One region of the Rahnella sp. BIGb0603 genome, then DNA from elsewhere that is predicted to be linked to it. Evidence: predicted binding sites of a transcription regulator. Region 1 holds the regulator's gene; the other holds the start of a gene.

Region 1 (5,075 bases):
ACGAGCGTCGAGAACACCGCTTTGTCGAAGAATTCTGGCGCATTGATACCGTGAAGTACGGACAAACGCTGCGCCATAATCCGGCTCTCTTTTTCCAGCGCACCACGGTTGATGCTTGGATTATTGGTGAGCAGGGAGAAGGTGATCGCGTAGCGTTGCAGCGTTTCACGCACACCTGCGGCCAGCAGCTGCAACGTGCGGATACGCGCCGGGTTAAGCGTCAGTTCGTCGTCTTCCAGATGAATGATTTGCTGACGAGCCAGTTCCAGCGTCAGGACATCCAGCACCTGCGGCAGCTCTGACTTATCGAAATACATAAACAGTTCAGCTTTGAGCATCGGGTAAATCAGCTCTACCTGACGCAGCAATTCAGCACGACTCACATGGCGGTGGTGCATCACGATACTTGAAATCAGCGACGGCAGAACCAGCATATGGTGGATGTTGTTGCGGTAATACGTCATCAGCACCGCTTGTTCGCGCGGCAGAACGATGATGTCGCCGATATTGTCTTTCTCGACCTGGAACTTGTTCATGTTCAGCGCGTGATCGAGCAGCTGATCGGCGCTCAGATCAGGCACGGTCGAATCCGCGTTATAGGGTACGTTACGCAGCAATTGCAGATAGCAGTCGATTTGTTCGATCAGCTGTTCGCGGGTCAGTGAGCGCTGACGCGATGCCAGCAGCGCCGTACAACACAGGTTCATGGCATTGGCTGCCGCTGAGTTGTTGATACGCACCATGATCTGCTCTGCCAGATCCTGCACCGTTGGCGTCAGCCAGCTTGGACGTTGCGCTTCGATAGGATCGATTGCTTCACGCCAGGTCGGCACATTCTGGTTCAGGTACGTAGTCAGATGCAGCGGTTCACCGAAATTGACATAACCCTGGCCAAGGTTGCGCAGTTTGCGTAGACCATTGAGCATCTGGGTCAGGCTTTCTTTTTCTTTGGTCGCACCGCGCAATTCTTTCGCGTAGGTCCCCACTTCCATCACGTGCTCATAACCGATGTAAATCGGCACTAACGTAATCGGACGTGAACCGCCGCGCAGCATGGCCTGAATGGTCATCGCCAGCGTACCGGTTTTGGGTTCCAGCAGGCGTCCGGTGCGTGAACGACCACCTTCGACAAAGTATTCGACCGAATAACCACGGCTGAACAACTCGCCCAGATATTCACGGAAAACGGTGGAGTAGAGTTTGTTGCCTTTAAAGGTACGACGAATGAAGAACGCGCCCAGACGGCGGAAAATCGGACCGGCTGGCCAGAAATTCAGGTTGATACCGGCAGCGATATGCGGCGGCACCAGCCCCTGGTGATAGAGCACGTAAGACAACAGCAGGTAGTCCATATGACTGCGGTGGCAGGGCACATACACAATTTCCTGACCATCCAGCGCCAGCTGACGGACACGCTCAGCATTGTTGACGTTGATACCTTTATATAAGCGGTTCCACGTCCAGCTCAGCACACGGTCCGACAGACGCACGGCCTCATAAGAGAAATTCGCCGCGATTTCTTCCATCAGCGCGATAGCATTCTGCTGGGCTTTTTCATGGGAAATTTTCTTGCTGCGGGCTTCGTCTTCAATCGCTTTTTCGATGGCCTTGGAAGCCAGCAGCTTATTGAATAAATCCTGACGAGCTGGAAGGCGCGGGCCGACTGCCGCCAGACGCTGGCGGGAGAAATGCATGCGCGCCACGCGTGCCAGTTTCTGAGCGATAGTTTTGTCCGTACCGTGTTCCGTCGCCATATAGCGCAGGGAAACGGTATTAGAGAAACGAACAAAACTGTCACGTCCGAGCCACAGCACGGCGAAGAATTTCTGGATGCCATTCAGCACGCGCAGATGCGGCGTATCATCCTGACCTTCCCGGCCCGGCGCACGACCAAACATCACGGAAACTGGCAGCATCTGAATGTCTAAATCCGGATTGTTGCGATGCAAATCCAGATAGTCGTGGAACAGCTTTACGGATTCCTGCTTCGGCGTGTAATAAGAGAATACGCGCGGGCCTTCAGCAATGAAAACATGGCTTGGCAGCAGGGTTCCGTCGATTTCCAGCGGAATAAGAGGGTCGGGCAGATTCTCGGCCAGACATTGCGCACGCAACGTCAGCAAGTCTGCTTTGGAGTTATAAGGCAATACGTACAAAATCGGGCGCGTCGGGTCTAAATGCAACTCGGTAACCGGATCTGAAGGTATGACCTTGCTCTTTACCAGCAATGAGAGTGGTAAATTCAATAATGTGTAATAAAGTCTACGCCAACCTGACATAAAAACGTGAAGCCTCTTGTTAGCAATTTCGCCGCAAGGATACCAGAAAGCTCAGATGAGATCTGTGGTGATGCGATACCATATAACAGCTAAAATGCTGCAAACACTCTAAGGATCAGTACCCGAAATGGCGAACCAAGTCACCGGATTTACCCGAATTTATAAAGCAGCCGGATATTCCTGGAAAGGATTGAAAGCCGCATGGCAAAATGAAGCGGCTTTTCGCCAGGAAGCCAGCGTCGCTATCCCGCTAATTTTGTTATCTTTCTGGCTGGATGTCAGCAGTATAGAACGTATCCTGCTGATTGGCTCCGTCGTGCTGGTGTGTGTGACTGAACTGCTTAACAGCGCCATCGAATCCGCGATTGACCGCATCGGGCCTGAGTTTCACGTCCTGTCTGGACGTGCGAAAGATATTGGCTCCGCCGCCGTACTTCTGACCATCATATTGGCGATTTTTGTCTGGGTCAGCATCTTTTGGCCGCGATGGTTCTGATCTGGAACCTGTATTCCAGGAATTATCGTTATGCCCTGTTTTTATTCAATCTTAGGTTTTCATTGCCCGTTTAGCTGTATATACTCACAGCAAGACTGTATAAACAACCAGGGGGCGGAATGAAAGCTTTAACGACCAGACAACAAGAGGTCTACGACCTTATTCGCGATCATATCTCCACCACCGGTATGCCACCGACCCGCGCAGAGATTGCATCCCGTCTGGGGTTCCGTTCCCCGAACGCGGCGGAAGAACACCTGAAAGCGCTGGCGCGTAAAGGCGTTATCGAGATCGTTTCCGGTGCTTCGCGCGGTATTCGTCTGCTGATGGAAGAAGAAGAAGGTTTACCGCTGATTGGCCGCGTTGCCGCCGGTGAACCGCTGCTGGCTCAGCAGCACATCGAAGGACATTACCAGGTCGATCCGGCCATGTTTAAACCGAGTGCGGATTTCCTGCTGCGCGTCAGCGGGATGTCGATGCGTGATATCGGTATTCTGGATGGTGACCTGCTGGCAGTACACAAAACGCAGGACGTCCGTAACGGGCAGGTTGTCGTTGCGCGTATTGATGATGAAGTCACGGTCAAACGCCTGAAGAAACAGGGCAGTGTTGTTCAGCTGTTGCCTGAAAACAGCGAATTCCAGCCGATTGTGGTCGATTTGCGTGAACAGAATTTCAGCATTGAAGGTCTGGCGGTTGGCGTTATCCGCAACGGCGACTGGATCTAATCTGCGCTTAAGTTCTACGTTGCAGGTGCATTGGCCGCCTCTGACGCGCCTGTAAATATCAGTATCTCATCGCCCCGTTTTGGGGCGATATTGTTTGAAGCTGCTAATAAACTTTCCCGATAAAATCCTTTTTCTCACGTGTTATCCGCTGCGTTGCCTGTTTAGAGCAAATGCCGGATTTGCACTCTCTGTGCTCTGAATTACCGACCTTTTTCAGTCAGACAGATTCCAATTCCACGTTATATCCTGCTTTGGATTAATCCTAATAGTGGTTTTTATCCCTGTTTTGGGAAGACGAATCCGCATTCTCTACTAAGCTTTGAAGTGTTAAGGACGGGCTGCCAGCAAACGTGCAGCTCCACAACCCAAGGTAACAGGAGATATTTATCATGAATAAGGACCAAGCCGACGGTAACTGGAAGCAGTTCAAAGGGAAAGTGAAAGAACAGTGGGGTAAGCTGACTGATGACGACCTGACAGTCGTTGAAGGTAAACGTGATCAGCTGGTAGGTAAGATTCAGGAGCGATATGGCTATCAGAAGGATCAGGCCGAGAAAGAGCTCAAGGATTGGGAATCGAAAAACAAATATCACTGGTAACACGCGACTCCCCCTCGCGTATCAGTGACGTATCCTGAGTTATTGCTGCTCCTACCCGGAACACTTTCAGGATACGGGTACAAGGATGTACCCAACCTTCTACATCTTCCTTCTACACCTTAAATTATCCGTTCAGCTGCGTTAAAACCCTTCCGCTTTACGCCTTTTAAATCACATAAAAAATACCTGATTTCTCAGCGTTTTTTTACCACAATGCTGTGGTCGTGTTCGCAATGATCGTGGCTGTCGCAGGTTTCAACAACTTTGCATTCGGCACATAAGCCATGCGCTTCAACGACCGAATGACGCAACTCAAAACCAGATTCAAGCGCCAGTTTCGCCAGACGTTCTTCAATGCCGTCTGTGGTTTTTTCCGTGACCAGCCCGCAGCGGTCACAGATAAACAGCGCGGAAGTGTGGCTCGGCTCTTCGAAATGATGGCAAAGCACATAGCTGTTAGCCGATTCAACCCGATGAATAAACCCTTGTTCCAGCAGAAAATCCAGCGCCCGGTAAACCGTTGGCGGTTTGGCCTGTGGTTCGCTGACGCGCAGCAGATCCAGCAAGTCATAGGCGCTGATCGCACCGGGTTGTTGCGCCATCAGTCGCAAAACTTCCAGCCGCTGCGGTGTAAGACGAACATTGCGCTGCTGGCAAAGTTCTTCAGCTTGTGAAAGTAATTTTTCCGGATTATTCAGGGTCATAGCAACATTCTCTGAGCGCAGATTGGGATAAATAGGCCACATCATGCAGCCATTCTTAATTTTATCATGCTTCAGCCAGATCGACGAATTATGCGCCGCTCAGCCCGCCATACCTTCCAGCGCTTTTTCCACATACAGGTAACCAATACCCATAATTTGCTGCTCGCGGCTTAGCGTGCCGGGCGCAATGTGTGTCGCCTGCGTTTTGACATGATCGGTTCTGTCAAACGGGTTCAGCCCGCTCTGTGCGCGGACGGCGTTCAGCCAGA
Region 2 (5,075 bases), on a different contig from region 1:
GAAGAGGCGTAAGGTGTCCAGACCCCGCAGGCTGTCGAGGAAATTACCGCTCAGACGCGCGAGGGCGACAAAGTTACGACGATTTGCATCCGCCGCGCCCATGCCAACCAGCGCCATAAACAGCGGGATCAGCGGGGCAGTGACGAGCAGAATTAATCCGGCAGCCCAGTTAATCGGGAACACGCTGACCAGAATCAGCAGGGGAATAATCCCGGCCAATGCAATTTGCGGAAGGTAGCGGGCATAGTAATCCTGCATATCTTCGATTTGTTCAAGAATGATGCTGGCCCAGCTACCGGCCGGTTTACCCTGAATCCACGCGGGTCCCAGTTTTTCGAGGCGGTCCAGAACCAGTTTACGCATTTCCTGACGAATAACCCGCCCGCAGATAAAGCCAACCTGTTCACGTAACCAGGTCACGACGGCGCGCAGAATAAACGTCAGGGCCATCAGCAGGAAGCTTTGTAAGAGCGTTTCACGCGGCGCATGTTCAATGATCAGACTGTGCAGTAATCCGGCCATCAGCCAGGCCTGTGCGAGGATCAGCAAACCAGAAAGCAGACCCAGCATCATAGACAGTCGGATCCAGCCTTTAGCGCGGGAGCTTTGTTGTTTTAACCAGCGGATAAGTTCTTGTTGTCGTGTTTTATTCATCAGGCATCAGTCTGCGCAGCAATCCGGATGGGAGGGCGCTCATGTTACATGCTCAGACCACAAACTGAAAATAATAAGGCGGCAATTACGCCGCCTTATTCGTTACTCTTTGTATGGACTCTATGTCCAATAACTACCCGAAGGAGTAATTATAAATCCGGGGCTTGCGATAAACCGTCCAGATAGCGTTCGGCATCCAGCGCGGCCATACATCCGGTTCCCGCAGAGGTAATTGCCTGACGATAGATATGATCCATGACATCGCCGGCAGCGAAAACGCCCGGAATGCTGGTCTGTGTTGCGTTGCCATGCGAGCCGGACTGCACTTTGATGTAGCCATCTTTCAGTTCCAGCTGACCTTCGAAAATGCCGGTGTTCGGGCTGTGACCGATAGCGATGAACACGCCAGCCACGTCAACCTGCGATTTTTCGTCAGTACGGACATCAAGCAGGCTCGCGCCGGTGACGCCCATCTGATCGCCGACCACTTCGTTCAGCGTTTTGTGCGTGTGCAGAACGATGTTGCCGCTGGCGACTTTATCGTTCAGACGGTCAACCAGAATTTTTTCCGCACGGAAACTGTCCCGACGATGAATGAGGTGAACCTCGGAGGCGATGTTCGCAAGATAAAGCGCTTCTTCTACAGCCGTGTTGCCGCCGCCGACTACCGCAACTTTCTGATTGCGGTAGAAGAAACCGTCACAGGTTGCACAGGCAGACACACCGCGGCCTTTAAATGCTTCTTCTGAAGGCAGACCGATATAACGTGCCGAAGCACCGGTGGCGATAATCAGCGCGTCACAGGTATATTCGCCGCTGTCACCGGTCAGGCGGAAAGGACGGTTCTGCAAATCAACTTTGTTGATATGGTCGAAAATGATTTCGGTATTAAATTTGGTCGCGTGCTCGTGCATGCGTTCCATTAAGCCCGGACCGGTCAGACCTTCCGGATCGCCCGGCCAGTTTTCCACTTCCGTGGTGGTGGTCAGCTGACCGCCTTTTTCGACACCGGTGATTAAAACCGGGTTGAGGTTAGCGCGTGCAGCATAAACTGCCGCGGTATAACCCGCCGGGCCAGAGCCCAGAATCAATAACTTACTGTGTTTAACCGTACTCATGCGTAATTCATCTCCGCGATGGCGACTAGCGATAGACCGATTGTAGGGAAAATAGCGCGTTAAAAAAAGCAAACTCAGATGTTGTTAACGATTTGTCTGATAGTTTTTACTGCCGAACCCGCGTAGAAAGGATTTCGCTGCAGGTAACTGTTTGATGGTTAGAGTAAAAAAACAGCGTAAAGACATGAATGCGCTGGCAGGTTGTTTGCCCGTACGCGGACTTTTGATGACAAATCACGGCAGTTTGTGTGGATTTGACTGAAATAAGGCGTGAACGGAATTGTTATTGTTCAAAGATTAAAGATAGCTAAAAAGGCGCGCTGGCTTTTCAATCTGGCACGTTCTTCTGATTTTGCTTCTTTTACTTTGACAATCCGCTGTGCATTTGCGAAAACATCAGGGGAAGAAGAAATTAACTGCCTGTCTGTGACTTGAATTTATGCAATTGGCTGCTACCAGACCCGTTCTGGTCTTGCTTTTTGACTTTTTAGTTACAGCAGGGTTTAGTGAATCAGGTTGGCTGTTTACAACCTATTAATTTCGCACGGTTATTTCTTTTGAGTATCCGCTTATACGGCCGTGTTCCTTTTGACAGGGGATCAACACGACTTTTGGATGCGTAAACCTTAATAATCGGGTCTTCGCTTGGGACAACCCTTAGACATTGAAGTTGGCTGGGGTATGGCAGGTGCAGGGAAGGACAGCAGAGAGACAATAATAATGGTAGACAACAAAAAACGTCCGGGAAAAGATCTCGACCGTATTGACCGTAACATCCTCAACGAATTGCAAAAGGATGGCCGGATTTCAAACGTCGAGCTTTCCAAACGTGTGGGATTATCTCCGACTCCATGTCTGGAGCGCGTTCGTCGTCTGGAACGTCAGGGCTTCATCAATGGCTATACCGCATTGCTCAACCCGCATTATCTGGATGCTTCGTTGCTGGTATTTGTTGAGATCACTCTCAACCGCGGCGCGCCAGATGTGTTTGAGCAGTTCAATGCGGCAGTACAAAAACTCGAAGATATTCAGGAGTGTCATTTGGTTTCTGGGGATTTCGACTATCTGTTGAAAACCCGCGTACCTGATATGTCGGCTTACCGTAAGTTGTTAGGTGAGACTTTGCTTCGTCTGCCGGGCGTTAACGACACCCGTACCTATGTGGTAATGGAAGAAGTGAAACAGACGAATCGCCTGGTCATTAAGACACGGTAATTGTCAGGTGCAAAACCTTGCATTTTTAGCTACACTCCTGTGTATCTATACAGCTATGGCGCCGGGGTCTACTCTCGGCGCTGTTGCTTTTTCTCAGTTCACAGGAACCTGGAGAGCCTTTCTTGAGCCAGGAATATACAGAAGATAAAGAAGTTACCCTTAAAAAGCTGAGCAATGGTCGCCGTCTCCTGGAGGCTTTGCTGGTGGTGGTAGCGATTTTTGCTGCTTATTTAATGGCGGCATTGGTGAGTTTTAACCCCTCTGATCCAAGCTGGTCTCAGACCGCATGGCATGGGCCTATTCATAACTGGGGCGGTGGTGTGGGTGCCTGGATGGCCGACACGCTGTTCTTCATTTTTGGCGTATTTGGTTACGCTATTCCCCCTATTATCCTGTGTCTGTGCTGGGCGGCTTTCCGTCAGCGGGATAATCAGGATTTTGTCGATTATTTTGCTCTGTCGCTGCGCCTTATCGGGACGCTGGCGCTTATTGTCACGTCCTGCGGTCTGGCATCCGTCAACGTCGATGACCTTTACTACTTCGCGTCGGGCGGTGTGATCGGCAGTTTGCTGAGCACAGCGATGACGCCGTACTTCAACAACGTCGGGGCAACGCTGGTTCTGCTGTGCGTCTGGGCGGCCGGGCTTACGCTGTTCACCGGCTGGTCATGGCTGACGATCGCTGAAAAAATCGGCGGTGCAGTGCTTGGTGTCACTAATATCGTGACCAACCGTTCGCGCCGGGATGAAGATTACGAATACGACGAGCAGGACGATCCGTTACTGGAAGACGATGACGAAAAACAGGTAGCGAAAGTGGCTCCTGCCGCGGTTGCTGCTACTGCGGCGGCTGTGCCAGAGGCTGTCGCGGCTTCAGAAGCTGACGAAGACGACGTTCTTTTCTCTGCGCCTTCCGTGACTAATCCGGCAGTACAAACGCCTCCGGTTACGCCGGTTATTGCGGCCGAACCAGCTCCGGCTATGGCGGCAGAAACAGTGAATCCGTATGCGGCTGAACCGCCGGTGGCAGAAATAGCTCCGTCTCCGCAAGCACCGCAGCCTGCGGCTCCGCCGTTATATAACTTCGAAATTCCGGAAGAGACACCTGTGCCACGTCATCCGCAGCCGGTACAACAATCACCTTCTCCGGCACCGGTTCAGCGCAGCGATGACGATGGTCCGAGTATGGGTAACTGGCAGACGGCGGTTGAGCATTCACGTTCTCCGTTCGATTTCAGCTCTGCGGCACCTGATGCGGCGCAAATTGCGAGCGTCGCGGCCACCGCAGCACTGGCAACCGGCCTTGCGCAGGCAGGGCAGTCGGCGGCAACGTCTGCCGGCAATACGTTTATGCCAGCGTTCAGCGCCGTGAGTGATGAAAATCCTCAGGTGAAGAAAGGCTTCGGGCCGGAATTGCCGCGTCCAAATCCGGTGCGTATTCCAACGCGTCGTGAACTGGCTTCCTACGGGATTAAATTGCCGTCGCAGCGCATCGCCGAACAGCAGGAAAATGCACAAGCTGCCGCGCAAAAAGAGGCAGAACACGCTGACTGGCATAACGATCCTCTGGCGCAGGCTGATGAGGAAGCCCGACAGGAAGCGGCGTTGCAGGAAGCTTTTGCGGCTCAGCAACAGGAACGCTACGGTGAATCTGTCACCGAAGATGAGCCTGATGAAGAAGCAGCGTTGCAGGAAGCGGAATTACGTAACGCGTTTGCAGCGCGGGAAAACGCCCGTTATCAGCAGGACGTCGAACCGCAAAGTGGTCTTGTTCAGCATCATCACTCGCAGAGTCTGCCGCCAGAGGCGACAAATACCGTTGCGGATGATTTCGCTGCCGCTGCGATGAAACTGAGCCAGCACGATGCGTTTAGCTTCTCGCCAATGGCCGATCTGGTTGATGATACGCCGTCAGAACCGTTATTCACGTTGCCAGCTCAGGCAGAAGAAGAGCCGCAACTTGCTGCGTTTGCACAACAGCCGCCTTATCAGCGTCAGGCCGCTTCAGAGCCTGTGCAGCATGCGCAGGAATATGAAGCGCCACGTCAGTCATCGCCGTCTGCACAGCCTGATATGGACAGCCTGATCC

Evidence for each region. The regulator LexA, encoded in region 1, represses DNA repair genes until DNA is damaged. The targets are predictions, from matches to a motif close to TNCTGTATGTACATACAGNA.
Region 2: a site for LexA is predicted at 3,023-3,042, ahead of M2403_RS16915 (DNA translocase FtsK 4TM domain-containing protein). Genes of this name have one in related genera too.

Annotation. Positions count from the first base shown of each region.
Region 1 is NZ_JANUEX010000007.1:30,666-35,740, forward strand. It holds gene plsB (glycerol-3-phosphate 1-O-acyltransferase PlsB) at 1-2,279, opposite strand, end outside; gene M2403_RS18260 (diacylglycerol kinase) at 2,407-2,775, shown strand; gene lexA (transcriptional repressor LexA) at 2,895-3,503, shown strand; gene M2403_RS18270 (CsbD family protein) at 3,893-4,102, shown strand; gene zur (zinc uptake transcriptional repressor Zur) at 4,297-4,806, opposite strand; gene M2403_RS18280 (ROK family transcriptional regulator) at 4,906-5,075, opposite strand, start outside.
Region 2 is NZ_JANUEX010000006.1:37,249-42,323, forward strand. It holds gene M2403_RS16895 (heme ABC transporter permease/ATP-binding protein CydD) at 1-654, opposite strand, end outside; gene trxB (thioredoxin-disulfide reductase) at 804-1,772, opposite strand; gene M2403_RS16905 (hypothetical protein) at 2,043-2,207, shown strand; gene lrp (leucine-responsive transcriptional regulator Lrp) at 2,493-2,987, shown strand; gene M2403_RS16915 (DNA translocase FtsK 4TM domain-containing protein) at 3,110-5,075, shown strand, end outside.